DNA from 2 places in the Microvirgula aerodenitrificans DSM 15089 genome. Region 1 is predicted to be linked to the other one. Evidence: predicted binding sites of a transcription regulator. Region 1 holds the regulator's gene; the other holds the start of a gene.
The links. Region 1 encodes FNR, which switches genes on or off when oxygen is low (the NO sensors DNR and NnrR bind a similar motif). Its sites were predicted from a motif close to TTGATNNNNATCAA; they were not measured.
Positions count from the first base shown of each region.

Region 2: Q352_RS0110025 (nitrite reductase) is a predicted target of FNR. The motif match lies at 12,393-12,406, and genes of this name have one in related genera.

Region 1 covers NZ_JHVK01000002.1:288,482-303,370, reverse strand. Annotated here, with positions in the region: gene Q352_RS0103210 (LysR family transcriptional regulator) at 1-729, shown strand, start outside; gene Q352_RS0103205 (inositol monophosphatase family protein) at 783-1,571, opposite strand; gene Q352_RS0103200 (RNA methyltransferase) at 1,714-2,475, shown strand; gene Q352_RS19605 (DUF1853 family protein) at 2,481-3,395, shown strand; gene Q352_RS0103190 (flavodoxin family protein) at 3,392-3,856, shown strand; gene fnr (fumarate/nitrate reduction transcriptional regulator Fnr) at 3,864-4,619, opposite strand; gene hemN (oxygen-independent coproporphyrinogen III oxidase) at 4,723-6,135, shown strand; gene Q352_RS0103175 (RHS repeat-associated core domain-containing protein) at 6,151-7,155, opposite strand; gene Q352_RS0103170 (DNA-3-methyladenine glycosylase I) at 7,296-7,877, opposite strand; gene Q352_RS0103165 (DUF1841 family protein) at 7,894-8,364, opposite strand; gene Q352_RS0103160 (glutathione peroxidase) at 8,436-8,945, shown strand; gene Q352_RS22140 (RHS repeat-associated core domain-containing protein) at 8,919-9,842, opposite strand; gene trmB (tRNA (guanosine(46)-N7)-methyltransferase TrmB) at 9,944-10,642, opposite strand; gene Q352_RS19595 (NAD-dependent epimerase/dehydratase family protein) at 10,678-11,613, opposite strand; gene Q352_RS0103140 (CDP-6-deoxy-delta-3,4-glucoseen reductase) at 11,724-12,749, shown strand; gene Q352_RS0103135 (amino acid permease) at 13,097-14,425, shown strand; gene Q352_RS19590 (amino acid permease) at 14,491-14,889, opposite strand, start outside.
Region 2 covers NZ_JHVK01000010.1:16,307-31,195, forward strand. Annotated here, with positions in the region: gene katA (catalase KatA) at 78-1,520, shown strand; gene Q352_RS0109970 (DMT family transporter) at 1,630-2,466, shown strand; gene Q352_RS0109975 (GAF domain-containing protein) at 2,526-3,209, shown strand; gene cobA (uroporphyrinogen-III C-methyltransferase) at 3,216-4,010, opposite strand; gene Q352_RS0109985 (nitrite reductase) at 4,022-5,521, opposite strand; gene nirJ (heme d1 biosynthesis radical SAM protein NirJ) at 5,518-6,678, opposite strand; gene ahbB (siroheme decarboxylase subunit beta) at 6,683-7,162, opposite strand; gene Q352_RS0110000 (AsnC family transcriptional regulator) at 7,263-7,736, opposite strand; gene ahbB (siroheme decarboxylase subunit beta) at 7,712-8,704, opposite strand; gene Q352_RS0110010 (cytochrome D1 domain-containing protein) at 8,710-9,924, opposite strand; gene Q352_RS0110015 (c-type cytochrome) at 9,876-10,229, opposite strand; gene Q352_RS0110020 (c-type cytochrome) at 10,211-10,513, opposite strand; gene Q352_RS0110025 (nitrite reductase) at 10,578-12,185, opposite strand; gene rquA (rhodoquinone biosynthesis methyltransferase RquA) at 12,490-13,221, opposite strand; gene Q352_RS0110035 (LysR substrate-binding domain-containing protein) at 13,399-14,325, shown strand; gene cuyB (cysteate racemase) at 14,492-14,889, shown strand, end outside.

The DNA of each region.
Region 1 (14,889 bases):
CTGACTGCCGCCGGGCAGCTGTATGTCGGCCACTGCCAGCGCATGGTCGAAGCCGGTCGTGCCGCCGATGCGGCCGTTTCCCGGCTGCGCGATGCGCCGGCCGGCCAGTTGCGCATTACTGCGCCGGAGGCTTCCGGCGCGCTGCTGTTCGCCGGGCTGGTGCCGGCATTTCGCCGCCGCTACCCGCTGATCAGCGTCGACATGCTGGTGACCGATGCCCATCTCGACCTGATCGGCGAGCGCATCGACCTGGCGTTTCGTACCGGGCGGCTGGCGGATTCGAGCTTTGTCAGCCGGCATGTCGGCGAGGTGCGCCGTGCTCTGGTGGCGGCCCCGGACTATGTGGCGCACGCCGGCCTGCCGGTTTCACCGGCCGATCTCGCCGCTCATGCCTGTCTGGTTCATCATCCGGCCCCGGACTGGCCGCTGACGGGGGCGGATGGCCTGCAGCGGGTCGTGCCGTCGCCGGGCATGCGCAGCAGCAGCCTGATGTATCTGCAGCAGGCTGCCGTTCATGGTGCCGGCATTGCCATGCTGCCGGCGTTCATGTGCCGGTGCGAGCTGGCCAGCGGGCAACTGGTCGAACTGCTGGCAGCGTATCCGCCGTTGCCGAACCAGTATTTCGCTGTCTATCCGACCCGCACCCACGTGTCGGCCGCGCTGCGCGCCTTCCTGGATTTTGTCGGAACATGGGGGCTGGCCGAGCGGCTGGCAGCCGTCGATAAATGAAAATGGCAGACCGGAGGTCTGCCATGGGGCGGATCGCAAACTGCCGGAAATGATTACCGGACGTGCGGTGCCAGCGTGTGCAGCATCTGCGCCAGCACCTTCGGGTTGGCGGCGACCACGTCACCGGATTCCAGCCAGCCCTGCTCGCCGAACACGTCGGTGACAATGGCGCCGGCTTCCTGGGCGATCAGGCTGCCTGCGGCGATGTCCCACGATTTCAGGTTCAGTTCCCAGTAGCCGTCCACGCGGCCGCTGGCGACATAGCACAGGTCGAGCGCGGCCGAGCCTTCGCGGCGCACGCCGGCGGTCTTGCGGATCATGTCGGCGAACATGGCCAGGTACTGGTCCAGATAGCTGACGTCGGTGTACGGGAAGCCGGTGGAGATCAGGCTGTCGGCCAGGCTGATGCGCTTGCTGACGCGGATGCGGCGATCATTGAGGAAAGCGCCGCCGCCTTTGCTGGCGGTGAACAGGTCGTTGCGGTTCGGATCATAGACCACGGCCTGCTGGATCTGGCCCTTGTGCGCGAGGGCGATGGATACGCAATACTGCGGATAGCCGTGCAGGAAGTTGGTGGTGCCGTCCAGCGGATCGATGATCCACAGGTATTCGGCGTCGGACAGCGAGGCCCCGCCCGATTCCTCGGCTAGAATGGCGTGCTTGGGGTAGGCATCCCGGATCATGTCGATGATGGCCGCTTCGGCCGCACGGTCGACGTCGCTGACGAAGTCGTTGTGCTGTTTCTGCTCGGCGCGGATCAGGTCGAGGTTGTTCGACGCGCGTTGAATGATGTTGGCGGCGCGACGCGCGGCCTTGACCGCGATGGTCAGCATCGGATGCATGGGAGCCTCTCTGGCAAAGGGGGCGCGCCGCGAATTCTTGCCGCCGCGCGTCTGGATAGTCCGGGTTTAAGGAACGATAAAGACCCGGACAGTTGGATGTTCCGGGCCTTTTGATGGCCGGAATTTTAACGCAGTTTTCTCAATGTCGAAACCCGAAGTCCCTGATTTTTTGCGTAATGTGCGCGTCGTTCTGGCGCGTCCTTCCCATCCCGGCAATATCGGCGCCGCCGCGCGCGCGATGAAGACCATGGGCGTGACCCGCCTGTATCTGGTCGAGCCAAAGCGTTTTCCCGATGCCGAGGCGACCACGCTGGCATCCGGCGCGGCCGATGTGCTGGAGAACGCCGTGGTGACCGGCACGCTCGATGCCGCGCTGGAAGGCGTGTCCATCGCCTGTGCGCTGACCAGCCGCAAGCGCGAGCTGACCACGCCGCTGGCCGCGCCGCGCGACGCCTGTGCCGAGCTGCTGGCGGCGGCCCGCGACGGGGTCGAGGTTGCACTGGTGTTCGGCAACGAAACCTACGGACTGTCGATCGACGAGGTCGCGCGCTGCAACCGGCTGGTCACCATTGCCGGCAACCCGGACTATTTTTCGCTGAACCTCGGCCAGGCGGTACAGGTCATGTGCTATGAGCTGTTCAGCCAGCTGGCATTCCCGCTTGATCATTTGCGGGCCGATGCCGAACTGGCCAGTCATGAAGAGGTCGAAGGGTTCTATGGTCATCTCGACCGGGTGCTCGACGGTATCGGTTTCTATGACCGGCGCAATGGCGAACGGCTGATGCGCCGCTTGCGCACCCTGTATGACCGCGCCAGCCTGGAGCGGCAGGAGATCGATATCCTGCGCGGCATGCTGAAGCAGATCGAACGCCGCTGCGGGCCGGACCCGTACCGACACGACTGAGTCGCGTGAACTGCGCCGCCGATCCCCGCCTGCTGCCGTTGCTGGCCTCGTTGCGCGAACCGGCGGTGCGGGCACTGGCGTCACTGCTGCTCGGGCCGTCGCCGTGGGACAGCGGTGTCGAGTTCGACCGGGCCCTGCTGGCCGGACCGCGGGCTGCCGAACGGCTGCTGGCACTGGACCGCCGCCCTGCCGTATTGCTGGACTGGCTGGCGGCCCGGCGCACCGGGCGCCTTGGCGCCCATGCCGAGGCGCTGCTGGCCTTCTGGCTGGCACAGCGGAGTGCGCAGCTTGAACTGGTGGCGGCCAACCGCGCGGTGCGGGTCGAGGCGCATACCCTCGGCGAGTTCGATTTCCTGCTGCGGCTGGACGGACGGCCGCTCCATGTCGAAATGGCGTGCAAGTTCTATCTGGAAGTCGCGCCGCAGTGCTGGGTCGGGACCGACCTGCGCGATGCGCTGGCGCTGAAACGTGCGCAACTGGTGCGCCAGCTGGCGCTGGCCGGCGATGCGCGTGCGGCGGCGACCCTCCCGCCCGGTTTCGCCGGCTGCCCGGCCTTTACCGTGTTGCGCGGGCAATTGTTCCGGCCGGCCGGCAGCGGCGAACCGGTGCACTGGTGGCGGCATCAGGGGGAGGCCTGGCCGGCACGGGCGGCCGACAGCCGCTATCTGCACCTGCTCCGGCTCGACTGGCTGTCCCCGGCCCGGGCTGGCCGGGCCGACGTGCAGACCGCCGCCGAGCTGCAGGCGCGGCTGGCGGGCAGGAGAGAGGCGCTGATGGTGGCGGAAATGCAGGCCGTCGGCGATGACGACTGGCAGGAAGTGTCGCGCGGCTTCGTGGTGCCGGCGCACTGGCCGGAGCCCGGCCGGCTGGCCACCCTGATGGCGCGCATCGCGGCGCTGGATGGCGGGGAGAAGGAATGATGAAGCAGCTGCTGATCCTGTGGGCCGGTCAGACCGGGCGCAACCTGCAGCTGGCGCGGGCCGCGGCGGCGGCGGCCAGTGAGGCGGGCGAGGGGGAGATCGACGTGCGGCTGCTGCCGGCGCAGCAGGCCGGCATCGACGATCTGCTGGCCTGTCACGGCCTGATTGTCGCCACGCCGGAAAATTTCGGCTACATGGCCGGCACGCTGAAGGATTTTTTCGATCGCACGTTCTACCCGGCCCAGGGGCGGGTGGAAGGATTGCCGTATGCGATCCTGATCTGTGCCGGCAATGACGGCAGCGGGGCGCGAGTCGCGATCGAACGCATTGCGCGCGGCTATCCGCTGACGCCGGCCTGCGAGCCGCTGATCGTGCATGGGGAGCCCGACCAGGCCGCGCTGGAGCGCGCGGCCGAGGTCGGTGCGACGCTGGCGCTCGGCCTGTCGCTGGGACTGTTCTGAACCGGGTTCAGGTGGTGGCGATCGGCATGCTCTGCTGGCAGCCGCCGACCAGGGTCTTCAGGTTCTCCGGCTGAATCAGCTGGATGTGCTTGTGTTCGACAATGATCCAGCCCTGGGCCTGGAATTTCGACAGCGTGCGGCTGACGGTTTCCAGCTTCAGACCGAGGAAGGAACCGATTTCCTCACGGCTCATGCGCAGGATGAAATCGTTGGCGGCGAAGCCGCGGGCGGAGAAGCGCTGGGACAGGTTGAGCAGGAAGGCGGCCAGACGTTCTTCCGCCTTCATGTTGCCGAGCAGCAGCATGACCGACTGGTCACGGACGATTTCACGGCTCATCAACCGGAAGAAATGATGCTGCAGGGTCGGGATGTCACGACCGAGACTGGTCATGCGCGAGAACGGCAGTTCACAGACCTCGGCATCCTCGAGCGCGATCGCATCACAGCCGTGCAGGCTGCTGGAGACGCCATCCAGGCCCAGCAGCTCGCCGGACATCTGGAAACCGGTGACCTGCTCGCGGCCGTCATGGCTGGAAATGCAGGTCTTGAAAAAGCCGGTCCGGATGGCGAACATGGACTTGAACGCCTCGCCGGCGCGGAACAGGTACTCGCCGCGCTTCAGGCGCCGACTCTGCCGGATCACGGCGTCGAGCTGGCTCATCTCCTCGCGATTGAGTCCGATGGGCAGGCACAATTCGCGAAGACTGCAGTTCGAGCAGGAGATCTTCAGCGTGTGGGCAGTAAGCGGATTGTGTTCGGCCATGATGATCCGTTCAGGTTGTTATCATGCCAGGCTTGACGACTATCAAAGGCGCCCCTGCACGATTCAGGCAAAGTGGTTCACTGCCTGAGAGGTTTATCCATTTATGACGACAGCAATTCACGACAACGTGGCTCCCGCCCAGTTCATTTTCGACCGAGAGTTGATCGAACGCCTCGACGGCAGCGGTCCTCGCTACACCTCGTATCCGACGGCAGACCGTTTTACCACCGAATTCAACGGCGTAGATTATCGCCACTGCCTTGAGCAAAGGCAAATCGGCGCCAGCGCCAAGCCAGTATCATTATACGCTCATATACCGTTCTGTAATACAGTCTGCTACTACTGCGCCTGTAACAAGGTCATTACCAAGGACAAGACGCGTGCGGATACCTATCTGGGTTATCTCGAACGCGAGCTGGCGCTGCATGCCGAAGGGCTGGGGCCGCGCCAGGACCTGATCCAGCTGCACTTCGGCGGCGGCACGCCGACCTTCCTGTCCGACGAGCAGATGCAGCGGCTGATGGACGCGATCCGTCGCCATTTCAACCTGTTGCCCACTGGCGAATACTCGATCGAGATCGATCCGCGCAAGGTCAGCGCCGACACGGTGCGGCTGCTGGCGACCCAGGGCTTCAACCGCATGTCGGTCGGGGTGCAGGATTTTGATCTGCAGGTGCAGAAGGCCGTCAACCGGGTACAGAGTGTCGAGGAGACGCTGACGGTCATCGACGCCGCGCGGTCGTCCGGCTTCAAGTCGGTCAGCCTCGATCTGATCTACGGCCTGCCGCACCAGACCGTCGACTCGGTCCGGCGTACGCTGGAGACGGTGCTCAGCATCCGTCCGGACCGGCTGGCGCTGTACAACTACGCCCACCTGCCGACGGTCTTCATGCCGCAGCGGCGCATCAACGAAGCGGATCTGCCGTCGGCCGAGGTCAAGCTCGACATCCTGCAGATGGCGGTGCAGATGCTGACCGATGCCGGTTACGAATTCATCGGCATGGACCACTTCGCCCTGCCGGACGACGATCTGGCCGTGGCCCTGCGCCAGGGACGGCTGCAACGGAACTTCCAGGGCTACTCGACCCATGCCGACCATGATCTGGTGTCCATCGGGACCTCGGCCATCGGCAAGGTCGGCGCCAGCTATCACCAGAACGCAAAAGACCTCGAACAGTATTATGCGATGCTGGACGAAGGTCGGCTGCCGATCGTCCGCGGTCTGCTGCTGAGTGCCGACGACCTGCTGCGCCGGGCAATCATTCAGGCGCTGATGTGCCGCTTCTCGCTGTCGATGGAAGCGATGGGCGAGGGTTTCGGCATCGACTTCAAGCAGTATTTCGCGCCGGAAATGGCCCGGCTGGCCGAATACGAGGCTGACGGACTGGTCGAGCTGGATGACGAGTGGATCGCCGTGACGCCGCAGGGGCGTTTCCTGATCCGCACCATTGCCATGGTGTTCGACCGCTATCTGCGCGAGAAACAGACCCACGCCCGCTACTCGAAGACGATCTGAGCCGCTGACGCCGTATCAATGGTGTGCGTACAGCTGCCTCAGGTAAATCGCTGTGCTCTGCTGTTCGAACCGGACCGTATTGACCAGGCTGGTGCGCGCAGAGGTCCACATGCCCTGAGCCTGGAAGACCCGGACGTCCTCGTACGGCAGCTTGTGCAGCGTGAACGACTTCCAGAGGTACTCGGGTGAAACGGTTCCCTTGCCGGCCACGACAGTCTTGCCCAGCCGGTTTGCGACAACCTGGGCGACGGAGGACATGCTGTTGCCCTGGCCTGCGTGACACGACCCCAGCAACACGGTGTCCGTGTCGGCGTCGAGCAGCGGGCGGATACGTCTGGCCAGTTGGGGGGCGCGCAACAGCTTGTTTGCGGCGATCGTCACATGGGGTGAGCCATGGATGCCGACTGTCTGTACGCCCGGCCCCTTGTTCCAGACTCTCAGTGACATGTCAAAATCGGGGTTTTTCCGCAGATGTCTGCCCAACCGCCATGCGCCGAAACCGATGGCGCCCAGGACCAGGCTAACCAGACTCGCGGCGACCCCCAGGCCGTAGGATACCCTTCCCAGCGTTGCTGCCTGTCCAGGGCTTGAGCCGGCCAGCAGATTGGAGGCCGCGCCGGTAGCGACGGAGATGATCGCCAGCGCCAGCCCCAGACTGGCCAGTATGGATGCCGTGCCAAAGGTGGCAATGGAGAGGACCAGACTGACCAGGCCGAGGGCGATTCCGGTGTTGGAAATCGCTGAATAACCGGAAGGATCACGATTGTTGACCGGGTCGCCCAGACAGAATGCATAGGGATTGATGCCTCCCGTCCCGAACGGGCTCAATGGGTCCGGTTGCAGGACGCGCTGAATTATCGGGTCGTAGCTGCGTACACCATTACCCACATGGTAGTAATTTTTGTTGCCGACATAGTCTGAAAGCATGCCATGCAGGCCGAGCCGTGGACGCTTTTTCCAGATTCTGACGGCTTGCGCTGCTGCCCTGGCCGTTGCCGGAGACGGGGAACGTGATGGCATGGCGTTTCCTCCTCGTGGAGTTCCTGGCCGCACATCAATTCGCGGTCGATGGACTGGTGTCTGAACGTTTCCTTCTTCCTGCATAGTAAGGGCTGGTCTGGCGCCGGTTGCAATTCCCGACGAATGGGCTGGCGCTGTCCTCAGACCGACGGTGGCCGGACGTGGTCCGGGTGCGAGGGGCAATCGGCCTGGTGGTCGCTGACCACGCCGACTGCCTGCAGGTACGCCTGGATGACCGTGCTGCCGACGAAATTCATGCCGGCTTTTTTCAGCGCCTTGCTGATCCGGTCAGACAGCGGGGTCGAGGCTGGCGCGTCGGTGTAGCGGGTGAAACGGCTGACGACCGGCTGCCGGTCCACGTGCGACCACAGCCAGTCGGAAAACGAACCGTGCTCGGCCTGCATGGCGACGAAGACCCGTGCATTGCGGCGGGCGCTGACCACCTTGAGCCGGTTGCGCACGATGCCCGGGTCCTGCAGTGCGGCCTCCAGCTCCTCGTCGCTCATCGCGGCGACCCGCTGCGGGTCGAACTGATGGAAGCGGCGGCGGTAACCGTCGCGCTTGCGCAGGATGGTGATCCACGACAGACCGGCCTGGGCGCCTTCCAGGATCAGCATCTCGAACAGCTTGCGGTCATCGTGGACCGGGCGCCCCCATTCCTCGTCGTGATAGGCGATATACAGCGGGTCGGTCCCGCACCACGGGCAGCGCTCACCGGTCATGCCGTTCTCCATCGGTTCAGGGTTCGTCGCCCGGCCGGGCGAGGTCGAAGGCTTCGCCCTCGCCGATCCGGCGGCGCAGCACGTTCAGGTAGACGTTCGGGTCCGGCATGCTGCCGTTGCGCTGGGCCAGCCAGATCATCTCCGCCAGACCGTCCATCGCCGCATGCTGGGCATCGTGACGGGTGCCGAGCCGGGCCGCGAGGCGGTCGACCAGATCGCGGACGCCGGCGGGCTGATCGATCGACACCTGCTCCTCGATCGACAGATGCATCATCATGTGCAGGAACGGGTTGGTTTCGCCGCCCTCCGGACGCCAGTCGCGGTCGAGGTAGCGGTCGGGGTCGGCCAGCATCGGCTGGTATTCGGGGTGTTCCAGTTCGATGGCCAGCGCGATCCGTTCGAGGTCGGTCAGCGGCTGTCCGGCATGATGCTTCTGCCAGGTATCGAACAGGAAACGGCGGGCTTCGTCACGGCTGGGATTGAACATGCAGCGGCCAGGGGATAACTTGAGTAGATTGGTAGGGATTATACCCTGTGACCCATTGCCAAGGAGCAGCGATGCCGAGTGTCCATGATTTTTCCGCCGTGCGTCTCGACGGCAGCGAGCAGAAACTGTCCGACTATGCGGGCCAGGTCCTGCTGATCGTTAACACCGCCAGCGAGTGCGGTTTTACCCCGCAATACGCTGGCCTGCAGGCGCTGCAAGAGCGTTTCCATGACCGCCGGTTCAGCGTGCTCGGCTTTCCATGCAACCAGTTCGGCGGACAGGAGCCGGGCAACGAGGCGGAAATCGGCCAGTTCTGCACCACCCGCTTCGGGGTGAGTTTTCCGATGTTTGCCAGGATCGATGTCAATGGCGCGCAGGCGCATCCGCTGTACGCCTACCTGACGCACGAGAAGCCCGGCGTGCTGAACACCGAGCGCATCAAGTGGAATTTCACCAAGTTTCTGGTCGACCCGCAGGGCGCGGTGGTCGATCGCTATGCGCCTGCGACCAGGCCGGCAGCGCTTGTCGACGCCATCGAGCGCCTGCTGCCGCGCTCAGACCAGAGTGCCTGGCAGTTGTGAGAGGCTGCTGTGCCAGGATAGGGAGCGCGGCAGCCCGCTGGTGAACTGGAGACCCCGCACGTTGAGTTCAAACAGGGACCCGGCAGCGGTCTCGGCATGGAATGCCGCATTGCTCTGGCCAGATGACACCGGCACCGATGCCGGGGCAGACCGCGTTCTGAATGGCGCGTGCTGGGGGGGTAATCTGTGGAAATGCTGCGAGACCCACTGCCGCGTGGTGCTGAACCTTTCTGACAGCATGGACACCGTTCGTGCGGGTCTGCGCCGCAAGTGCTGCAGTGCCGCGAGATTCGCCTGTCTCAGTTGTATCTTGTGGAGGGCGACCATCGTCTTGATGCCATGAACCGCCGTGGCAAAACCGATGGTGTTGCCGATGGCGACCAGGATATTGCCGGCCAGCGACAGAGCATTGCCCAGTGCGGAGTCCGCTCCCAGTGCGCTGCCGGCGCTTTGCAGCGACATGCCCGTCACTGCCACTACAAGGCCGACCGAGGCGATGATGAGGGCCAGCGTGCCGCCACTCATGAAGTTGAGGATGATGCCGGCCAGACTGGCCAGGATGCCGGTGGCGTTGGCAATGTAGCCAGTGATGTCGGTGGTGGTGCCAAGCACGTAATAGCCGGATGGATCGCGCCGGTTGACCGGATCACCGCTGCAGAATGCATACGCATTGATACCGCCCCTGCCGAACGGGCTGTGCGGGTCCAGACGCAGGAAACGCTGGGAAACCGGGTCGTAGCTGCGTGCGCCATTGCCAAGGTGATACCACTGGCGGGTGCCGATCCGGTCTACCAGCTGACCATGCATGCCGACCCGCGTGAGCGGGGCGGGTGACACCGCCGCAGTCAGGCGCGGGCGGGTAGCCGGGGACTGGGCATTCTGAACTGCAGGCATCATGATCTCCACGGCTGGCCGGCGGGGAGCGAGGCCGTACCGTGGTGTCCGGTAGCACTCTCTGCCTGGTCTTTATCTAGATCTAGGCAGGGGTTGCATGACTGTCATTGCGGACTGACGAGTGGTTTCCGGCGGAACACCAGGTCCCAGACCCCGTGGCCGAGGCGCAGGCCGCGCTGCTCGAACTTGGTCAGTGGCCGGTAGTCGGGGCGTGGCGCGTAACCGGCGGCGGTGTTGACCAGATCCGGATTGGCGGACAGCACGTCCAGCATCTGGATGGCGTAGTCTTCCCAGTCGGTCGCCAGGTGCAGGTAGGCCCCCGGCTTCAGTCGCGATACCAGCAGGGCGACGAATCCGGGCTGCACCAGCCGGCGCTTGTTGTGGCGTTTCTTGTGCCACGGGTCGGGGAAGAAGATATGGATGCCGTCCAGGCTGTCGGCCGGCAGCATTTCCCGCACGACTTCGACCGCGTCATGGCGGATGACGCGGATGTTTTCCAGTTGCTTCTCGCCGACCAGCTTCAGCAGGCTGCCGACACCGGGTCCGTGAACCTCGATGCCCAGGTAATCCTGTTCGGGATGGCGCTCGGCGATTTCCGCGCTGGCCTGGCCCATGCCGAAGCCGATTTCGAGGATTTTCGCTGCCTGGCGGCCAAAGGCGGCATCCAGGTCCAGCGGCTGGCCGGTGTACTCGATGCCGAAACGCGGGAACAGCGTGTCGTAGGCGCGCTTCTGTCCCGGGGTCAGGTGCCCCTGACGCAGGACGAAGCTCTTGATATGGCGCTGGAAGTCGGGATTTTCCATGTGGCGGGACGCGGGGAATGACAAAGCCGGCGATGTTACCCGGCGGCCGCGTCGGCGACCAGTTCGATGGTGGCATCAGCGGACGCCAGAAAGGCGTCCAGGGTCGGATAGCGCAAGGCAACGGGCAGTTCGGCATGCATGCGCGCATTCAGCAGCAGGCGAGACTCGCGCAGAAACGACCATTGCGCCGGCGACACGGCCGTGGCCAGTTCGGCATGCGGCAGACGCGGCGGGCGGGTCAGCCGGTAACGGTCGGCGATGGCATCCAGCCACTCGCCGGTGGCCAGCTGGCTGTCGTCGCAGACGTTGTAGCAGCGAATGCCACCATGGCGTTCGAGCGCGGCCACGCACAGCAGGGCCAGATCGTCGGCATGGATGCGGTTGGCCGGCGTGTCCTCGCTGGCGATCGCGCACGGCGTGCCGGCGCGCAGCCGTGCCAGCGGCAGGCGGTCACCGGCATAGATGCCCGGTGCCCTCAGTATGGTGACGCTGGCACCGGTCTGGCGGGCAAATTGTCGCCACAGCCGTTCTGCCGTCAGCCGGCGCATGCCGCGCGCCGAGTCCGGACGGCATGGCGCCGTTTCCGGTGTCGGCGCCCCGTGGCGGTCGCCGTACACGCCGCTGGTACTGATATAGACTATCCGGCGTGGTATGCTTGCCCGCCTTTTGAGTACGTTGGCAAGCCGCGCGACCCGGCTGTCACCACTGGCGGATTCGTCCGGCGGCGCGGTGTACAGCACGCAGTCGGCCAGCCCGGCCAGCCGCTCCAGCGACGCGCGATCGTCGAGATCGGCGTGGATTGGCAGCGCGCCCAGTGCCCGCCACATGGTGGCCTGTTCCGCCCGGCGGTGAACCACCAGCACGCGGTAGCGGCCGGTCAGACGAGGGAGCGCGCGCCGGGCGACATCGCCGGCGCCGACGACGAGCAGGGTCGGGAAATCGGGCATGCCGGCATTGTAGCCGGTCGCCACCGCCACCGCCGAACACGGGGCTTTTTTATCGCAATCAGCCCGGATGGCTGTCGCCGTGATGCGTGGGGTTTGCCGCGTCACCCGCTGTCCGCACCGCATCTGGATCGTTTATGTCCCAAGTGACTTTGCAACCGAGTGGCCGCTGTCTGACGGTCGAAGCGCAGGAAACCATTCTCGAGGCCGCACTGCGCCAGGGCGTGGCGCTGCCGTATGGCTGTCGCAATGGTGCCTGTGGCGCCTGCAAGGGCAAGGTGCTGTCCGGCGAGGTCAGTCACCGTCCGCACCAGGCCAAGGCGCTGCCCGATGCCGAACGCCAGGACGGAATGGCACTGCTGTGCTGTGCCGAGCCGGTCGGCGATGTCACCGTCTCGGTGCGCGAGGTCGAAGCGGCCAGCAGCATCCAGATCAAGACCCTGCCGTGCCGGGTCGAAAAAATCGAACGTGTTCACGACGTCGCCGTGCTCAAGCTGAAGATCCCGGTGTCCGAACGGCTGCAGTTCCTCGCCGGCCAGTACATCGACATCCTGATGAAGGATGGCAAGGCCCGCAGCTTCTCGCTGGCCAATGCGCCGCACGAGGACGGCCTGCTGGAACTGCATATCCGCCACATGCCGGGCGGGACTTTTTCCGAGTACGTGTTCCACCAGATGAAGGAAAAGGAAATCCTGCGTTTCCGGGGGCCGATGGGCAGCTTCTTCCTGCAGGAACACTCCGACAAGCCGATCGTGTTTCTGGCCAGCGGCACCGGCTTTGCACCGGTCAAGGCCATTATCGAGCATGCGATCCATATCGGCGTGACGCGGCCGATGGTGCTGTACTGGGGCGCGCGCACCCTGGCCGACCTGTACATGCCGGCGCTGCCGGAAGCGTGGAAAGCCCGGCTGCCGGACTTCCGCTATGTGCCGGTGCTGTCCGAACCGCTGGCGACGGACGGCTGGACCGGACGGACCGGTTTCGTCCACCAGGCGGTGCTCGACGACTTCAGTGACCTGTCCGGCCACGAGATCTACGCCTGCGGCGCGCCGGTCATGGTTGAGGCGGCGCACGGCAGCTTTATCCGCGAGCGCGGGCTGCCGGAAGATGCGTTTTTCTCCGATGCCTTCTTCCTGTCCAGGGACACCAAACCGGCAGCATAAGCAGGGAAAAATCGCGGCAGGAGAAACTGGGCCGGCATGTTATGACATGCCGGCCCAGACTGCTCATGAAGGAGGGCACCGACGGCAGCAGTGGCGTCGGTACACGCCCGACTGACAGGATCTGCCGTGAGCACGGCAGTCTGTCTGATTGAATCCTGCCTCTTCCGTCCCCGCCGCCGCGGGGAAACCTCGCTTCGCTCGTCCGTTCTTCGCGGGTTAGGGGTGGATGGACAGTCCGGGCCGGCATGTTATGACATGCCGGCTTTTTTACTTTCTGTGCATTTTTTGTTGGAAAACGAGCGGCAATGCCATTACCCTCTGGGTAGGTAAATCAGAGAAAGCTAATGATGGCTGAGAAGAAAAAGGGCCTCGGCTTGTGGATGTGCATTGCACTGGTCTGCGGCAACATGATCGGGTCCGGGGTATTCCTGCTGCCATCGTCACTGGCACCGTATGGCGGGATGGCGATCGTGGGCTGGGTGCTGACGGCGATGGGGGCGGTACTGATTGCGCTGGTGTTCGCCAGCCTGACGGCGCGGATGCCGCGCGACGGCGGACCGTATGCGTACACGCATGATGCGTTCGGCAGCTTTGCCGGCTTCTGGATCGCCTGGGGCTACTGGATTGCGCTGTGGGCCGGCAATGCCGCCATTGCGGTCGCCTTCACCAGCTATCTGTCCGGCTTTTTCCCGATCCTGGCCAGCAACCATTACGCCGGCGGTCTGTGCTCGATCGGCCTGGTGTGGCTGGTGACCTGCATCAATCTGCGCGGGGTCGAGAGCGCCGGCGGGGTGGCGGTGGTGACCACCGTGATCAAGCTGCTGCCGCTGGTGGCCATCGCGACCCTCGGCCTGTTCTGGTTCGATGCCGACAACCTGGTTTTCAATCCGAACAACCTGCCTGTCGGGCAGGGCATCAGCTCGGTCGCCGCACTGACGCTGTGGGCCTTCCTCGGCCTCGAATCGGCGGCGGTGCCGGCCGGCGATGTTGAAAACCCGGAAAAGACCATCCCGCGCGCCACACTGATCGGCACGCTGATCGCTGCCGTGGTCTATATCGGCGTGACCGTTGCGGTCATGGGCGTGCTGCCGCACGACCAGCTTGCCAGTTCGCCGGCGCCGATGGCCGATGCCGCCCGGGTGATGTGGGGTGACTGGGCCTATACCGTGGTCGGCATCGGTGCGGCCGTGTCCTGCCTCGGCGCGATCAATGGCTGGTCGCTGATGCCGTGCCACGTGTCGGCTGCCGCCGCGCGCGACGGACTGTTTCCGAAACGTTTCGCCCAGCTGAGCAAGCGCCGGGTGCCGGCCTTCGGCCTGCTGGTGTCGTCGGTGCTGGTGACCATTCTGCTGATCTGCAACTACTCCGGCAGCCGCGGCATGGTGGAAATCTTCAACTTCATCATCCTGCTGGCGACCATGACCACCCTGCTGCCGTACGCGTTTGCCGCTGCGGCCGAGCTGCTGTTCATCGCCACCGGCCGCAAGCCGGCGCGCCATGTCGGCCGTGCGGTGGCCATTGCTTCGCTGGGCTTCGCCTATTCGGTCTGGGCGCTGTATGGCGCCGGGGCGGAAACCATCATGTGGGGCATGCTGCTGCTGATGCTGGGCCTGCCGATCTATGTGTGGATGGCCGCGGAGAAGCACCGCCACGGCGAGGATAGCTCCGAGTCCTGACCCCGGTTGCGCTGGCAACGAAAAAGCCCCCGGCCTGCCTGGCCGGGGGCTTTTTGCAGCTGCTGTCAGTGCTTGTCGCCGGAACGCTCGTGGGCGCTGGTCGGGAACGACATTTCGCTGTACTTGACGAAGCGGGTCTTGTGCTTGATCCGGTAGCCCCACCAGATGGCGAGGAACAGCGGAATGCCGACATAGGTGGCGACGATCGCGCTCCAGTTGATCCGGTTGCCGAGGAAGGCCTCGTAGTTCTGTCCCAGCGTGATCACCATGCACAGGAAGAACGCGAACAGCGGGCCGAACGGGAAGTACGGCGAGCGGTACGGCAGCTCGTCCAGCGAGTGGCCCTGCAGCAGGAAGCCCTTGCGGAAGCGGTAGTGGCTGATGGCGATGCCGAGCCAGGCGATGAAGCCGCACATGCCGGACGTGTTCAGCAGCCACAGGTAGACCACCTGGTCGCCGAACAG
Region 2 (14,889 bases), on a different contig from region 1:
GACAGGCTGCTGTTCCGCCAGCGGTCTGCCCATGTTGCAATCTGAGGCCGTTGCCAAGACGGCCAGGAGATCCTCTGATGGCACGACTACCCCTGACAACCGGTGCCGGCGCACCGGTGGCTGACAACAACAATGTGATGACTGCCGGTCCGCGAGGACCGATGTTGCTGCAGGATGTCTGGTTCCTGGAAAAACTGGCCCATTTCGATCGTGAAGTCATCCCCGAGCGACGCATGCACGCCAAGGGGTCGGCTGCCTACGGCACCTTTACCGTCACCCATGACATCAGCCGCTATACCCGGGCCAGGCTGTTCTCGCAGGTCGGCAAGCAGACCGACCTGTTCGTGCGTTTCTCGACCGTGGCCGGCGAGCGCGGTGCGGCGGATGCCGAGCGCGACATTCGCGGTTTCGCGATGAAGTTCTACACAGAGGAAGGCAACTGGGACCTGGTCGGCAACAACACCCCGGTGTTCTACCTGCGCGATCCGCTGAAGTTCCCCGACCTCAATCATGTGGTCAAGCGCGACCCGCGCACCAATCTGCGCAATGCGACTTTCAAGTGGGATTTCTTCTCGCTGCTGCCGGAATCGCTGCACCAGCTGACGATCGACTTCAGCGACCGCGGCCTGCCGCGTTCGTACCGGCACATGCATGGCTTCGGCAGCCATACCTTCAGCTTCATCAACGCGCAGAACGAGCGCTTCTGGGTCAAGTTCCACTTCAAGACCCAGCAGGGTATCGCCTGTCTGGGCAGCGCCGAGGCCGAGGCGATCATTGCCCGCGACCGTGAAAGCTCGCAGCGCGACCTGTACGACGCGATCGAACGCGGCGACTTTCCGCGCTGGAAACTGTTCGTGCAGATCATGCCGGAGCAGGAAGCGGGCTCGTACCGGATCAATCCGTTCGACCTGACCAAGGTCTGGCCGCATGGCGACTACCCGCTGATCGAGGTCGGCGAGTTCGAACTGAACCGCAACCCGGACAACTACTTCGCCGAAGTCGAGCAGTCGGCATTCAACCCGGGCAATGTCGTGCCGGGCATCGGCTTCTCGCCGGACAAGATGCTGCAGGGCCGGCTGTTCTCGTATGGCGATGCCCACCGCTACCGGCTCGGCGTCAATCACCAGCAGATCCCGGTCAACGCGCCGCGCTGTCCGTTCCATACCTACCACCGCGACGGCGCGATGCGCGTCGATGGCAACAATGGCGACAGGCGCGTCAGCTATGAGCCGAACAGCTTCGACCAATGGCAGGAACAGCCGGACTTCGCCGAACCGCCGTTGACGCTGGAAGGCGCGGCCGACCACTGGAACCATCGCGTCGACGAGGACTACTACTCGCAGCCGGGCGCGCTGTTCCGGCTGCTCGATGCGGCCCAGCAGCAACGGCTGTTCGACAATATCGCTGACGACATGCGCGAGGTGCCGGAAGCGATCCAGCGCCGCCAGATCGCCCATTTCTCCAAAGCCGACCCGGCCTATGGCGCCGGCGTGGCGAAGGCGCTGGGGCTGACGCTGTAACGCTATCCGCCATGCCGGGACCAGAAACCGCCGCGCCTTGCGCGGCGGTTTCTGTCGTCCGGCTGGCCGGACTGATAGGCTGGCGTCTTTAGATCTCGGGGATGGCCGGGTGGAAAGCCTGTACGTTGCGCTGGTGCTGTTCTCGGCCCTGCTGCATGCCAGCTGGAATGCGCTGCTGCACCAGAGTCGGGACAAGCTGTGGCAGACCGGCATGATGGCGGTGCCGTGCGGGCTGGCCGGGCTGGCCGGCGTGCTGCTGCTGCCGGCGCCGGCAGCGGCCAGCTGGCCGTATATCGGTGCGTCGGCGCTGCTGGAGCTCGGTTATTCGCTGGCGCTGATCCGTGCCTACCGCAGCGGCGACTTCGGCCGGGTGTATCCGGTAGCGCGCGGCATGTCGCCGCTGCTGGTCACGCTCGGCGCCTGGGCCTTTGGCGGCGAGCGGCCGGGGCTGGTCGTGGCTGGCGGCATCCTGATGGTGTCGGCCGGCATCGTGTCGCTGGCCTATCGCCGCCGTGGGCTGGCCGCCAGCGGCGGGATGGGCGCGGCGGTGCTGACCGGCTGCTTTATCGCCTCCTATACCGTGGTTGACGGCATCGGCGTGCGGCTGGCCGGCGATCCGTTCGCGTATATCGCCTGGGTCTACCTGCTGTTCAACCTGCCGCTGCTGGCGCTGGTGCTTCGCGCCGGCGGCGATCCGCGCCCGCGTCTGGCCGACCGTCGCGCCGTGCTGACCGGCATGCTCGGCGGCGTGGTGTCGCTGTGTGCGTACGGGCTGGTGATTTCGGCGCTGCGCGTGCTGCCGATGGGCCAGGTGTCGGCGCTGCGCGAACTGAGCAGCCTGTTCGGCGTGCTGCTTGGCTGGCTGTGGCTGGGCGAGAAGCCGACGCCGCTGCGTGTCGCCGCCTGCGTGCTGATGGTGGGCGGGGTGCTGATGTTGCGGATGTAGTTGCCCGCCGGCCCCGGCTCGCGGCACAGTGGGCGATCTTTTCCCGGAGTGATTCACCGATGACATCGAGCCTGGTCAGTGACTACCTGCGGCGCAATGCGCTGGATCTGTCCGTCGACGCGATCGTCGCCAGTATCGGCACCCTGCGCGCCGCGCTGGCGGTACCGGTGGTGGTCGACGACGAAGACGCGCTGTACCGTTACCGGGTACCGGAAGTGTCGGCCGATGGTGCCTGTTCGCTGTTCGACCAGCTGGCGGCACAGCCGTACGACCTGGCTGGCGTGCTCGGCGGCCGTGATGCGGCCAGAACCCGCTTGCTGCAACGCCTGAACCGGCTGGTGCAGACCGTCAACGCGCAGGTGGGTGCCGACTGGCTTGGCATCTATCGCCGGCTGCCGGTCGCCGCTGGCGAGGCGCTGGTCAAACTGGCCTGTGTCGGGCTGCCGAGCCGGGCCGAGTTCCCGCTCGACGCGGCATTTGCCGCCCACAGCAACAACAGCACGGTCGGCCTGTCCGGACGGGGCATGGTCATCGATGACGTGGCCATCCACGCGGCCGGCGGCGGCAGCTACTACGTGTGCGATCCGAAGGTGCGCGCCGAAGCCTGCCTGCCGGTGTATGCCGCTGACGGTACGGTGGCCGGCATTATCGACGCCGAGGCGGCGCCGGCCGGTTTCTTTACCCCGGCGCGGCAGGTCGTGCTGGTGGCACTGTGCGTGCTGCTGTCGGCCGAGTTCGCCTGAACCGCCTCAGCAACAGGCCAGCGAGTCGCCGGTGGCGTGCGCCAGCGGCAGCGCGAACGCGGCCGGTTGCGGGTGGCGGGCGTGGGCGAGCACGCCGCCGACCAGGATGATGGCCGGGCTGGCCAGCCCGGCGTCGAGCGCATCGGTCAGCGTCGCCAGCGAGCCACACCATTGCCGCTCGTCGACGCGGCTGGCGTTCATCACTACGGCGGCCGGCGTGTCGGCCGGCTTGCCGGCGCGGCACAGGGCATCGCGGATGTCGGCCAGCCGGCTCATGCCCATGTAGATCACCAGCGTGGTGCCGCCGGCACACAGCGCCGGCCAGTCCGGGCCACCGTCGTCGGCGGTGTGCGCGGTGACAAATGTCACGCCATGACCGAAATCGCGGTGGGTCAGACCGACGCCGAGCGATTGTGCCGCCGCCATGCCGCTGGTCAGCCCGTTGACGATCTCGACCTCGATGCCGTGCGCGGCCAGATAGGCGAGCTCCTCGCCGCCACGGCCGAACAGGGTCGGGTCGCCGCCCTTGACCCGGGCGACCGAGCGGCCGGCCAGCGCATGGGCCAGCGCGCGTTCGTTGATGTCGGCCTGGCGCATCGAACAGCGCCCGCCGCGCTTGCCGACGTATTCGAGCACGGCGTCGGGACGCGCATGCTGGTGGATCTCCTCGCCGACCAGATCATCGATCAGCCAGACATCGACCTGGCCCAGCACGCGGGCGGCGCGCAGGGTCAGCAGATCGGCGCTGCCGGGGCCGGCGCCGACCAGCCAGACCTTGCCCGGTTGGGTTGCTCTTTCCATGTGCGGACTCCTCAGTGACTGGTTCCCGACGAACGGGTGGTCTTGTTGAATACATTGTATTTGCCGATCGGCTTGTCCATCGGCAAGCGCTTGATCTCGCGGAAAGTCGCCGCATCGTAAACCACCAGCGCGCCATCGCGCTCCATCACGCTGACCAGCGCGTATTTGCCGTCACGGGTGAACTCCACATGCGCGGCCGTACGGCCGGGGCTCGGTGTCACGCTGCCGACCACGGCCAGGCTCTGCTTGTCGATGATCTGCAGGGTATCGCGGCGCGGACTCATCATCGCGTCGGTCCACGCATACGGCGTGAGTTCGTGGCTGCGGATAAAGAACCCCGGACCATTGGTGGCGATTTCGCCGACCGTCTGCCAGTTCTGCATGTCGATCACGCTGATGCGGCCGTCCTTCAGGTTTGGCGACGCCATCACGTCATGGCCGTCGCGCTGCCAGGTAATGCCGCTGCCGAGGTGCGGCATGCCGCTCAGCGCGAGATCGGCGACCTTGCGGCCGGCGTCGAGGTCGATGACCTGGCCGCGTCCGCTGCGCGAGGCGCCGAGGATGTGGCGGTAGGACTGGTCGAAGAAAAAGTCGTCGAGCACGTCGTCGAAGGCGATCCGGCGCGGCGCAAGCTGCGGGGCGGTGCCGGCCCGTCCGTTGCGGTACGGTATTTCCCAGACCTCGGCCAGATCCTTCAGCGCCACGATGAAGCTGCCGCGCGGCGCGGCGTCATAGACCGCCGATACCCGCGACGGCGCACCGTCCGTGCCGCGCACCGTCAGGCTGCGGCGCAGTTCCAGCGTTCTGGCGTCGAGCAGGACCAGCGTGTTCGGCAGATAGTTGCCGACCAGCACCCAGCGTCCGTCGTCACTGACCGCCAGATTGCGGGTGTTGAGACCGGCGCGGATCTCGGCCACGGTCTTCAGGTTCCACAGGTCGTACTTGCTGATCCAGCCGTCGCGGCTGGCAAAGTACACATAGCGGCCGTCGCGGCTGTACTTGGGACCGCCATGCAGGGCGAAGCGGCTCTGGAAGCGATGGATCGGCTCCAGCGTGTCGCCGTCGAGCACGGTGACGTGATGGCTGCCGGCCTCGACCACCAGGAACAGATTGGCCGGATCGGCGCGGAATTGCGGCCGGTCCGGCAGGCTGCCGGGCCGGACATGGACGATACGCGACGCGCGGATGTCGCTGTCGCGCCAGTGCGGCAGCGACGGCGGATCGCTGCGCAGGAAGGTGGCCAGCGCATCGATATCGGCCGCCGACAGCGTGGCGGCGAAGCCGGCCATCTGCGTGGCCGGGCGGCCGTCGCGGATGGTGGCCAGCAGCTCGGCCGGTTTCAGCCGTTCCAGGCTTTGCGGCAACAGCGCCGGCCCCATGGCGCCGAGGCGGTCGGTGCCGTGGCAGCTTGCGCACTGCTGCCGGTACAGGGCCGGCGCATCGGGCGGGGCGGCCGTCGCCAGGGTGGCGACGGCCAGCGAACAGCAGGCGAGCAGCAGGCGCAGTGTCATGCCGTCACCTCGCATCGCAGCGGCCGGGTTTCGGCATCGCTCAGATAGCAGCCGGGATCCTCCGCCCACGGGTTGCCACTGACGGCGAAGGCGCGCACCCGGGTATTGCCATTGCAGATCTCGCGGTGCGCACAGCCCGCGCAGCGGCCCTCCAGCGGTCGCGGCCGCGATTTCAGCCCGTCCATCAGCGGATGGCTGCGGTCGGCCCAGATCTCGCCGAACGGCCGTTCGCGCACATTGCCCAGCCCGACCTGCCACCACATGGTGTCCGGATGGACGTTGCCGAGATTGTCGATATTGGCGACGCCGATGCCGGTGGCGTTGCCGCCCCACTGCAGCAGCCGGGCGCGCAGGTCGTCGACGCGGTGCGGGAAGCGCCGGGCGACCCAGTGCAGCAGGTAGACGCCGTCGGCATCGTTGTTGCCGGTCACGAAATCGCCGGCGCGTTCCTGCCGCGCGCGCGACCAGACATGGGCGAACAACCAGTCCATCGCCTGACGGGTGGCGACGTGGCGGGCATCCTGGCGCTGGTGCTTGCGACCGCGTCCGGCGTAGTTGAAGTGGGACAGGTAGAACTTGTCCAGCCCCTCGTCCTCGGTCAGGGCGACCAGCGCCGGCAGATCGGCGGCATTGGATTCGGTCAGGGTCATGCGCACGCCGACGCGCAGGCCGGCGTCGCGGGCGATGCGGATACCGGCCAGGGCGTCGTCGAAGGCACCGGCACGCTGGCGGAACACGTCGTGCACCGGCTTCAGTCCGTCGAGGCTGACGCCGTAGTAGTCGACGCCGCAATCGGCCAGTTCGCGGGCGATGGCAGGGTCGAGCAGGGTACCGTTGCTGGACACCGACACATGCAGGCCGAGCGCCTTGGCCCGGCGGGCGATAGCGAACAGGTCCGGCCGCAGCAGCGGCTCGCCGCCGGACAGGATCACCGCCGGCACGCCGGCGGCATGCAACTGGTCGAGGACGGTGAATACCTCGGCCGTGGACAGCTCACCGGCAAAGTCGGTGTCGGCCGAGGTCGAATAGCAGTGCTTGCAGGTCAGGTTGCAGCGGCGGATCAGGTTCCAGATCACCACCGGGCCGCGCGGCCGCCGCGGGGTGGCAATGGGACTGTTGTCGCGCAGTGCTTCCATGAATCGGGACAGACGGAACATGACATTACTCCCCGGTCAGGCGCAGGCCGGTTTTTTTCAGGATTCGGGTCGAATAGAGCACATCGCGTCCATGGCAGGCGGCGCCGAGTACGGCGGCGATGCGATCGCCGAGGGCCGCCGCTTCGACGCGGTCGTGGGCATGGACCATGGCGAACAGGTTGTACGGCCAGTCCGGCAGACGGCGCGGGCGCAGGTAGCAGTGGCTGACGAAGGGCAGCCGGGCCACTTCCGCGCCGAGTGCATCGGCCTCTGCGTCGTCGACGTTCCAGACCGTCATGCCATTGGCGAGATAGCCGAGCGCATAGTGGTTCGGTACCGCGGCGATGCGCCGCAGCAGGCCGTCTTCGCGCATGGCTGCCAGCCGGGCGATGATATCGGCCTCGGTGGTGCCGAGCGCGCTGGCGAGGGCAAGGTAGGGTTCCGGCACCAGCGGCAACCCCGACTGCGTGGCGCGTATCAGCGCCCGGTCCAGCGGGTCGAGCATGTCGTTTCCCTTGCGTGGCATTGTGCTGACAGCATAAAAATGACCGGGGGGCAGGCGCCTTAACGCAGATCAATGGCGGCGGTCGGGCCCGGTCCGGATCTCAGGCTTCCAGCCGCAGATGGACGATGAATTCGCGCTGTTTCGGGAACGGCAGCACCGGCACGCCGGCCGCGGCAGCGATCCGGGCCAGGGTATCGTCCAGTGTGCCGGCGAACTCGATGGCAACCACGAACCACAGGTTCAGGTGGTGTTCGCGCGCGTAATTGTGCGCAACTTCCGGGAACGCGTTGATGGCGTCGACAATGGCGTCGAACCGTTCTGCCGGTGCATGACACGCGCACAGCACGAAACGGCCGCCGGCGCGCTCGATCTGGAACAGCGGGCCGAAGCGGGTCAGCACGCCGCGCGCCAGCAGCGCATCGAGCCGCGCCAGCAGCGTGTCTTCGTCCAGCCCCAGTGCGGCTGCCGCTGCCGCATACGGGCGTGAAACCAGCGGAAAACCGTCCTGCAGCCGGTTGATGATCAGGCGGTCGGTGTCGTCGAGCGGCATCAGGCTGGCGTCGTTGTGTCGCATGGGGACTCCTCGCAGGCATAGCGTGCGCCGCGCTGGCGGTAGCAGGTGGTGCTGGGCAGCACCAACCGGGGATGGGGGGCCAGACCGGCATGGCGGACCACGCCGGCGATATCGTCCGCCATTGCCTGGCTGGAACGGGCGTGGATCATGGCGAACAGGTTGTACGGCCAGCCGGGCCGGCGCGGTCGCCGGTAGCACAGGTTTACCGCCGGGTGGGCGGCGAGGCGCTTGCCGATGGCGTCGACGTCGGTGTCCGGTACGTCCCAGACGCACATGGCATTGCTGCGGTAGCCGAATTCGCGGTGGCGCAGCACCACGCCGAAGCGACGGATCACGCCGCTGTCGCACCAGATGCGCAGCCGTTCGCCAACCTGCCCGGGACTCAGGCCGGCCATGGCCGCCAGTGCCTCGTATGGCTGCGCCACCAGTGGCAGGCCGCGCTCCAGCGCCGCGATCAGCCGCCAGTCCGCTGCATCGAGTACCGGTCGCGCCACCGGTGTCCGGGGCGTTCGCTGCCGTTGCGGGCCGTCGAGGGTGAAACCGAGATCAATGTGATATTCGCGCTCCAGCGGCAGGTCGAGCGGCGGGAGACCGGTTGCGACGGCAATATCGTCCAGCGCGGCATCGAGCTGCCCCCGGTCGCGGCCGGTCAGCACGAACCACAGGTTGCAGGCATGACCATGGCGGGCATAGTTGTGGTTGACCAGCGGACAGGCATTGACCCGCGCGGCCATCTCGTCCAGTGCATCGGGCGGCACGGCCAGCGCGGCCAGTGTGCTGGCGCCGATCACGTTCGGCGCGAATACCGCGCCGATGCGGCTGATGCGGCCGGACTGCAGCCCGGCCGCCAGTCGTGACAGCAGGTCCGCCTCGTCGAGACCACAGGCCGCGGCGGCGACATGATACGGGCGGGGCTGCAGCGGAAAATCGCGCTGCAGCGTGTCGAACAGGGCGCGATCATCGGACATGGGCGCTACATGCCGAAGCGGTAGGCGCGCGGGGTGAAGAACACGCCGCTCGGGTTGTCGGCCGGCAGCGAGGCGACCGGGGTCAGCGTGTCGGTACGGTAGACCTCGACCCGATTGTCGTCGCGGCACGAGAACCAGATTTCCTCGCCCTTCGGCGTGAACTCCATGTGCAGCACGCCCCGGCACGGTTTCAGCGTGCGGACCACGCGCCGGCTCCGGGTATCGATGACCTGCAGGGTGTCATTGTCGGGGAAGGCGAAATTGACCCAGACCTGGCGGCCGTCCGGACGCGCCATGACGAAGACCGGCTGGCCGGCGACCGCGACGCGGGCGTTTTCCTTCCAGCCGTCGCGGGTGTCGGCGACCAGCACTTCATGGCGGCCGATGGCCGGCAGCCAGGCTTCGCCCTGGGCGATGGCCCAGCCGCGCAGGTGCGGCATCTTGTACACCGGCAGCGGCGTTTCTCCCCGGCCATAGCCGGACATGACCTTGCGTACCGCCGGCGGGTCCTGCCACAGATCGACCCGGGCCAGCCCGTCCTCGCCGTACAGACCGGCCAGATAATGGCGCCCGTCCGGCGTGACCAATGCATCGTACGGCTGCTTGCCGGCGGCGAGTTTGTCCACTTTCGGGTGCGCGGGGTCGCTGGCGTCGATCAGCCAGATCTCTCCCGACTCGAACAGGCTGGCGGCGAAGTGCTGGCCGGGCAGGTCGACCAGACCGACCACCTTCGAGCGGCGGCCGTCCGCGCCGATGGCCGGGATGTCCGCCAGCGGCTTCAGCGTGGCGGCATCGAACAGGCGGATGCCGCCCGGTTCGTAGTTCTGCGCGGCCACGATGCGGCCATCCTGGCTGATGGCGCCGCCAATGGAATTGCCGGCCTGCACCACGCGATGGGTGATGCGGGCCGACAGCAGATCGATGCGCGTCAGACCGCCATCACGGCCGAACACATACGCATAGCGGGTGTCGCGCGAGAACACTACCGACGCGTGCGACAGGTCGCCCAGCCCGCTGACGGTGGCCAGGCGCTGATGCTGCGTGGTATCGACAATCTGGGCGCGGCCGGTCGCCCGTTCGATGATCAGGCCCAGGTCGCCGGTACCGCGTGCGGCCGGGGCGGTGCTGCAACCGGCCAGTGCGCTCAGGCAGGCCAGCGCAAGCGCGGGAATCAGGGCACGGCGAGAGGATCGCCGCGCTGCAATCGTTCGATCAGCCATACGGCCTCGTCTTCAGTCAGAAACGGTCGCCACGGCGGCATTGCCGTGCCGGGACGCCCGTCAAGCAGCGTGGCCACCAGACCCGACGCCGGCTTGTCCGCCAGGGCGGCGGCGGTCAGCGGCGAGCCGAGCCCGCCCTGGCGCGTCATGCCGTGGCAGGCGCCGCAGTCGTCGCGCAGCCAGTGCGCGAGCTGGCGCTGGCGCTGTGGCGAGGGCGGGTCGGTGGCGAAGGCCGGTGCCGAGACCAGCATGGCGAACAGCGCCATGCCGGCGAGCCGGCACCGGTTTACAGCGACAGGATCCATTTGGCCAGCGTCCTGGCATCGCCTTCGGACACATTGTTGGCCGGCATCGGGATCGGACCCCACTTGCCGCTGCTGCCCTTGATGATCGACTGCACCATCTGGGCTTCCATGTTCTTGCCCTTGTATTTTGTGGCGATGTCCTTGTACGCCGGACCGACCAGTTTCTTGTCGACGGTGTGGCAAGACATGCAGTTCTTGCTCTTGGCCAGGGCTTCGTTGGCCTGGGCGGCGCCGCTGACGAGCAGGGCGCCGAAGGCGAAAGCGGTCACGATAAGGTTGTGCATGGTGGAACTCCGGTTGGCGGACAAAAACAGGCGGGCAGGGAAGGGCTCCCTGCCCGCCATCGGATCAATACACGTCGTGCTGGGTATTGTGGACGTTGAATTTGCCGGTCGGCGTGATCAGCTTCGGATCCTTGATCACGGCCTTCAGCTTGCGGGTCTTGTCATCGACCACGACCAGTGCGGACTCCTGGTCCTTGGTGCCCCAGACCGAGAACCACACTTCGTCGCCGGCCTGGTTGTACTCGGCCTGCACCACGCGCTTGGCGCCGGCGCCCTTCAACTGGGCCCACTCGACGATCGGCAGTACTTCATAGCCGCTCTGCAGCTTGCTGATATCGAACACGGCCACCGACTGGTTCAGCTTCGCGTCCGGGTTCAGCGGGGTGTCGACCCACAGGTTCTTCGACTTCGGATTGGTCTTGATGAACAGCGAACCGCCACCCTGGCCCTTCAGCGTCTCGACCACCTTCCAGGCACTGGCCTTGTGCTTGACCGGATCGGTACCGATCAGGCTGATCGTGTCGTCGCCGAGATGGCTGGTGGCCCAGACCGGACCGAATTTCGGATGGACGAAGTTCGCGCCGCGACCCGGGTGCGGCGTCTTGCCGACGTCGACCAGTGCGGCCAGCTTTTCTTCCTTGGTATCGACCACGGCGACCTTGTTCGACGCGTTGGCGGCAACCAGGAAGTAGCGGCCGGTGGAGTCGAAACCGCCGTCATGCAGGAACTTGGCCGAGTCGATGGTGGTGGTTTTCAGGTTCTTCAGGTCGGTGTAGTCGACCATCATGATCTTGCCGGTTTCCTTGGCATTGACCACGAACTCGGGGCGGTAGTGGCTGGCGGCGATGGAGGCCACGCGCGGCTCGGGGTGATATTCGCCATCGACCGTCATCCCGCGGGTCGACACGATCTTCAGCGGCTTCAGCGTGCTGCCTTCCATGATGACGTACTGCGGCGGCCAGTAGGTGCCGGCGATCGCGTACTTGTCTTCGTAGCCCTTGAACTTGGAGGTTTCGACCGAACGCGCTTCCAGGCCGACCTTGACTTCCGCAACCCGGTCAGGCACCGGCATCCACAGGTCGATCAGGTCGATCTTGGCGTCGCGGCCGATCACGAACAGGTAGCGTCCCGAGGCCGACATGCGCGAAATGTGGACGGCGTAGCCAGTCTTGATGATGTTGATGATCTTCTTGCTGTCGCCGTCGATCAGCGCAACCTCACCCGCGTCGCGCAGGGTGACCGAGAACAGGTTGTCGAGGTTCAGCTTGTTCATCTTCCGGGTCGGACGCTTGCTGACCGGAACGAGTTCCTTGTAGCTCTTCTCCATGTCCGCCAGCGAGTACTCCGGCGGTGTCGGCGGTTCCTGCTGGACGTAGCGCGCCATCAGGTCGACTTCCTCGTCGGTGAAGTCGCCGGACGTGCCCCAGTTCGGCATGCCGGCCGGGCTGCCGTACTTGATGAAGGTCTTCAGATACTCGCTGCCGCGCTCCAGGGTGATGTCCGGTGTCAGCGGCTTGCCGGTAGCGCCCTTGCGCAGCACGCCGTGACAGCCGGCGCAGCGTTCGAAATAGATCTGCCTGGCCTTGGTGAATTCGGCCTCGGTCATCTTCGGCGCTTTGGGATTGGCATTCTTGTGCAGGCCGTCGTCGGCGGCGTAAGCCTGCCCGACCATCAGTGGCAGCAGCGCCAGCGCCGGGAGAATCCAGCGGGGGAACCGTCTCGCTTTCATGGTTCTTCTTTCTGTTGCAGGTTGGAGAAAGAGGGGAAAACCGTGACCTGGAATGGCGCCGGCCGGGCTGGCGTCATGTCCATGGGGTGCGAGGGCATGACAGTCATTCCATTGACGATGACATGCTGATGGACAAGCGGAAAATGCTCATTGATTCGCGTCAAGGTGCCGGCATGACGCCGGGCGGGCAGTGACGGAAGGCGGGAAGGCGGATTGCCGCCGGCCGGGTGGCCGGCGGCAGGAGGAATCAGGCGTCCGGGGCGGCCTTGTGGGTGACCACCGTGCACTGGTACACGCCGCCGAAGAAGGTGCGCTTGTTCCAGTCGAAACGGTCGGCATGGGTCGCGTAATGGCTGAGTTCGTGCTTCCACACCGCGTTGGCGAACGGTTCCAGCCAGGCGTTGACCACCTTCAGGATCCAGCGGATCGGCTGCCACATCGACGGCCGGTGGTAGTCGACGAACACCGCCTTGCCACCGACCGGCACCCGCGCCAGCATGTGGTCGACGATTTCGCGCTTCTTGTCTTCCGGCACTTCATGCAGCAAAAAGAAGCTGCAGATCAGGTCATATTCACCATGTCCGTCGAAATGGGCGGCGTCGGCACGATACACTTGCGCCCATGGCCGGCCGGCCAGCTTGCGTTCGGCGTGCTCGACCTGTGCCGGCGTGATGTCGGTCAGGTGGAAGCTGCCCTGCGGACCGACCTTGTCGGCGACGCGGGTCACCAGATCACCGTAGACATGGGCGACCTGCCAGACGCGCATGCCGGGGCGGATCTCGTTCAGATAGGCCCGCATCAGGCGCTGGTCGTTGCCGAACAGCAGGACGCGAACCACAAGGTTGTGGTCGAGCCGATCGACCTGGACCGGATTGACATAGGCCCAGTCATAGACGTCGACCATGTAATCGGGCACACCTTCGTAATAGGGGTCGACCACGTCATTGGTCAGTGGGGCGGCGCTAGTCTGAGTGTCCATCCTGATGTAATGCCTCGTGGAAAATCTTAGGCTAGTTGAGGCGATCCGGAATTTTATTGAGATGGATCATGTAAATCAGCAATCACTTATGCAGTATATCGACGAAAGATATTCGATTTCCCGATGCGCGCTGGCCAGCGATGCGGCACAGTGACGCGTTTTCAACATTGACGAGTGGTGAGCGAACGAATTATGGACATCCGCTGGATCGAGGATTTCCTGAGTGTGGCGTCTTCCCGCAGCTTTTCACGCGCGGCGGAGGAACGGCACATCTCGCAGCCGTCGCTCAGTCGTCACATTCAGGCGCTGGAACACTGGGTCGGCGTACCGCTGATCGAGCGTCGCGGCCTGCCACTGACGCTGACGCCGGAAGGCGTGCTGTTCCGTGACAATGCCGAGCACTTCCTGCGCCGGCTGCTGGAGACGCGCAGCATGCTGCGCGGCGAGGTCAATCCGGACGCACATTCATTGAGGGTCATTGCCGGGCATTCACTGTCGGTGAATTTCGTGCCGTCGTGGCTGCAGACGGTACGGCAGGACTACAGCGACATCAGCGTGCGGGCGGTGACCGCCAGCATCAACAAGGCGATCAAGGCCCTGTCGGACGGCTCGGCCGATCTGCTGCTGTGCTACCACCATACCGAACTGCCGGTGCTGCTGGACGAGACGCGCTACGCGTTCCTGCCGCTGGGTGACACCGTACTGTTGCCGGTGTCGGCGCCGGGCCTCGACGGCCGGCCGCGTTACGCGCTGCCGGGGACCCGCCAGGTGCCGGTACCGCTGATCTCGTTTGCGACCGGTGCCTACCTGCGTCGCGCCGTGCAGTACCTGCTGGACCACGCTGGCCAGCCGTATGCCCTGCTGCGACGCTATGAGTCGGACATGTCCGACCAGGCCAAGGAGCTGGTGCTGCAGGGGCTGGGCATGGCCTGGCTGCCGGAAATGGTGGTCAGCCAGGAACTGGCCGAGGGCCGGCTGGTCCGCGCTGGCGGCCAGCGCTGGCAATTGCCGCTCGGCATCCGCCTGTATTGCGACCTGAACAATCGCAAGCCGGCGCTGGTGCGGCTGTGGCAGCACCTGAGCGGTCGCGACCTGCCGGACTGAGTCCGGCCCCCCCGTGTGGCCCGACCGGACGCAGGATTCGGGGGCTGCATGGGCACTTATTCATTCCCCGCATACCCGGCATCTGAATACGCATCGCCGGACGCGTTTCCGTCTGCATCATGACGCATGACGCCGGATGGGCCGGCGCGCAGCGAGTGAGGGTGGAATGAATTCGGTTGACAAGAGGGTCGGGCAGCGCCGCTTCGGCATCGTCGGCGGGGTCGGTGCGCTGGCAGGCGCCGACGTGCTGTTCAAGCTGGTCCAGCGCGCGGCGCGCCAGGGCGAGGCCCAGCCTGACGTGCTGCTGGAGCAGCAGCCACTGAGCGAAGGCGACGCCGTGGCCCGGGGCGAGGCCGATCCGCGCGAGAGCAAGTTCTACGTATTCAACATCGTCCGGCACTTCGAGAGTCAGGGCGTCGACCGGGTGCTGTTGCCGTCGTTCATCTGCCATACCTTCCTCGACGACATCCAGGCCGAAACCGCGCTGCCGATCGTCAACCTGATGACGGCAGTCACCGACCATCTCGAACGCGAGCTGCCGGCCGGCACGCCGCTTGGCGTGCT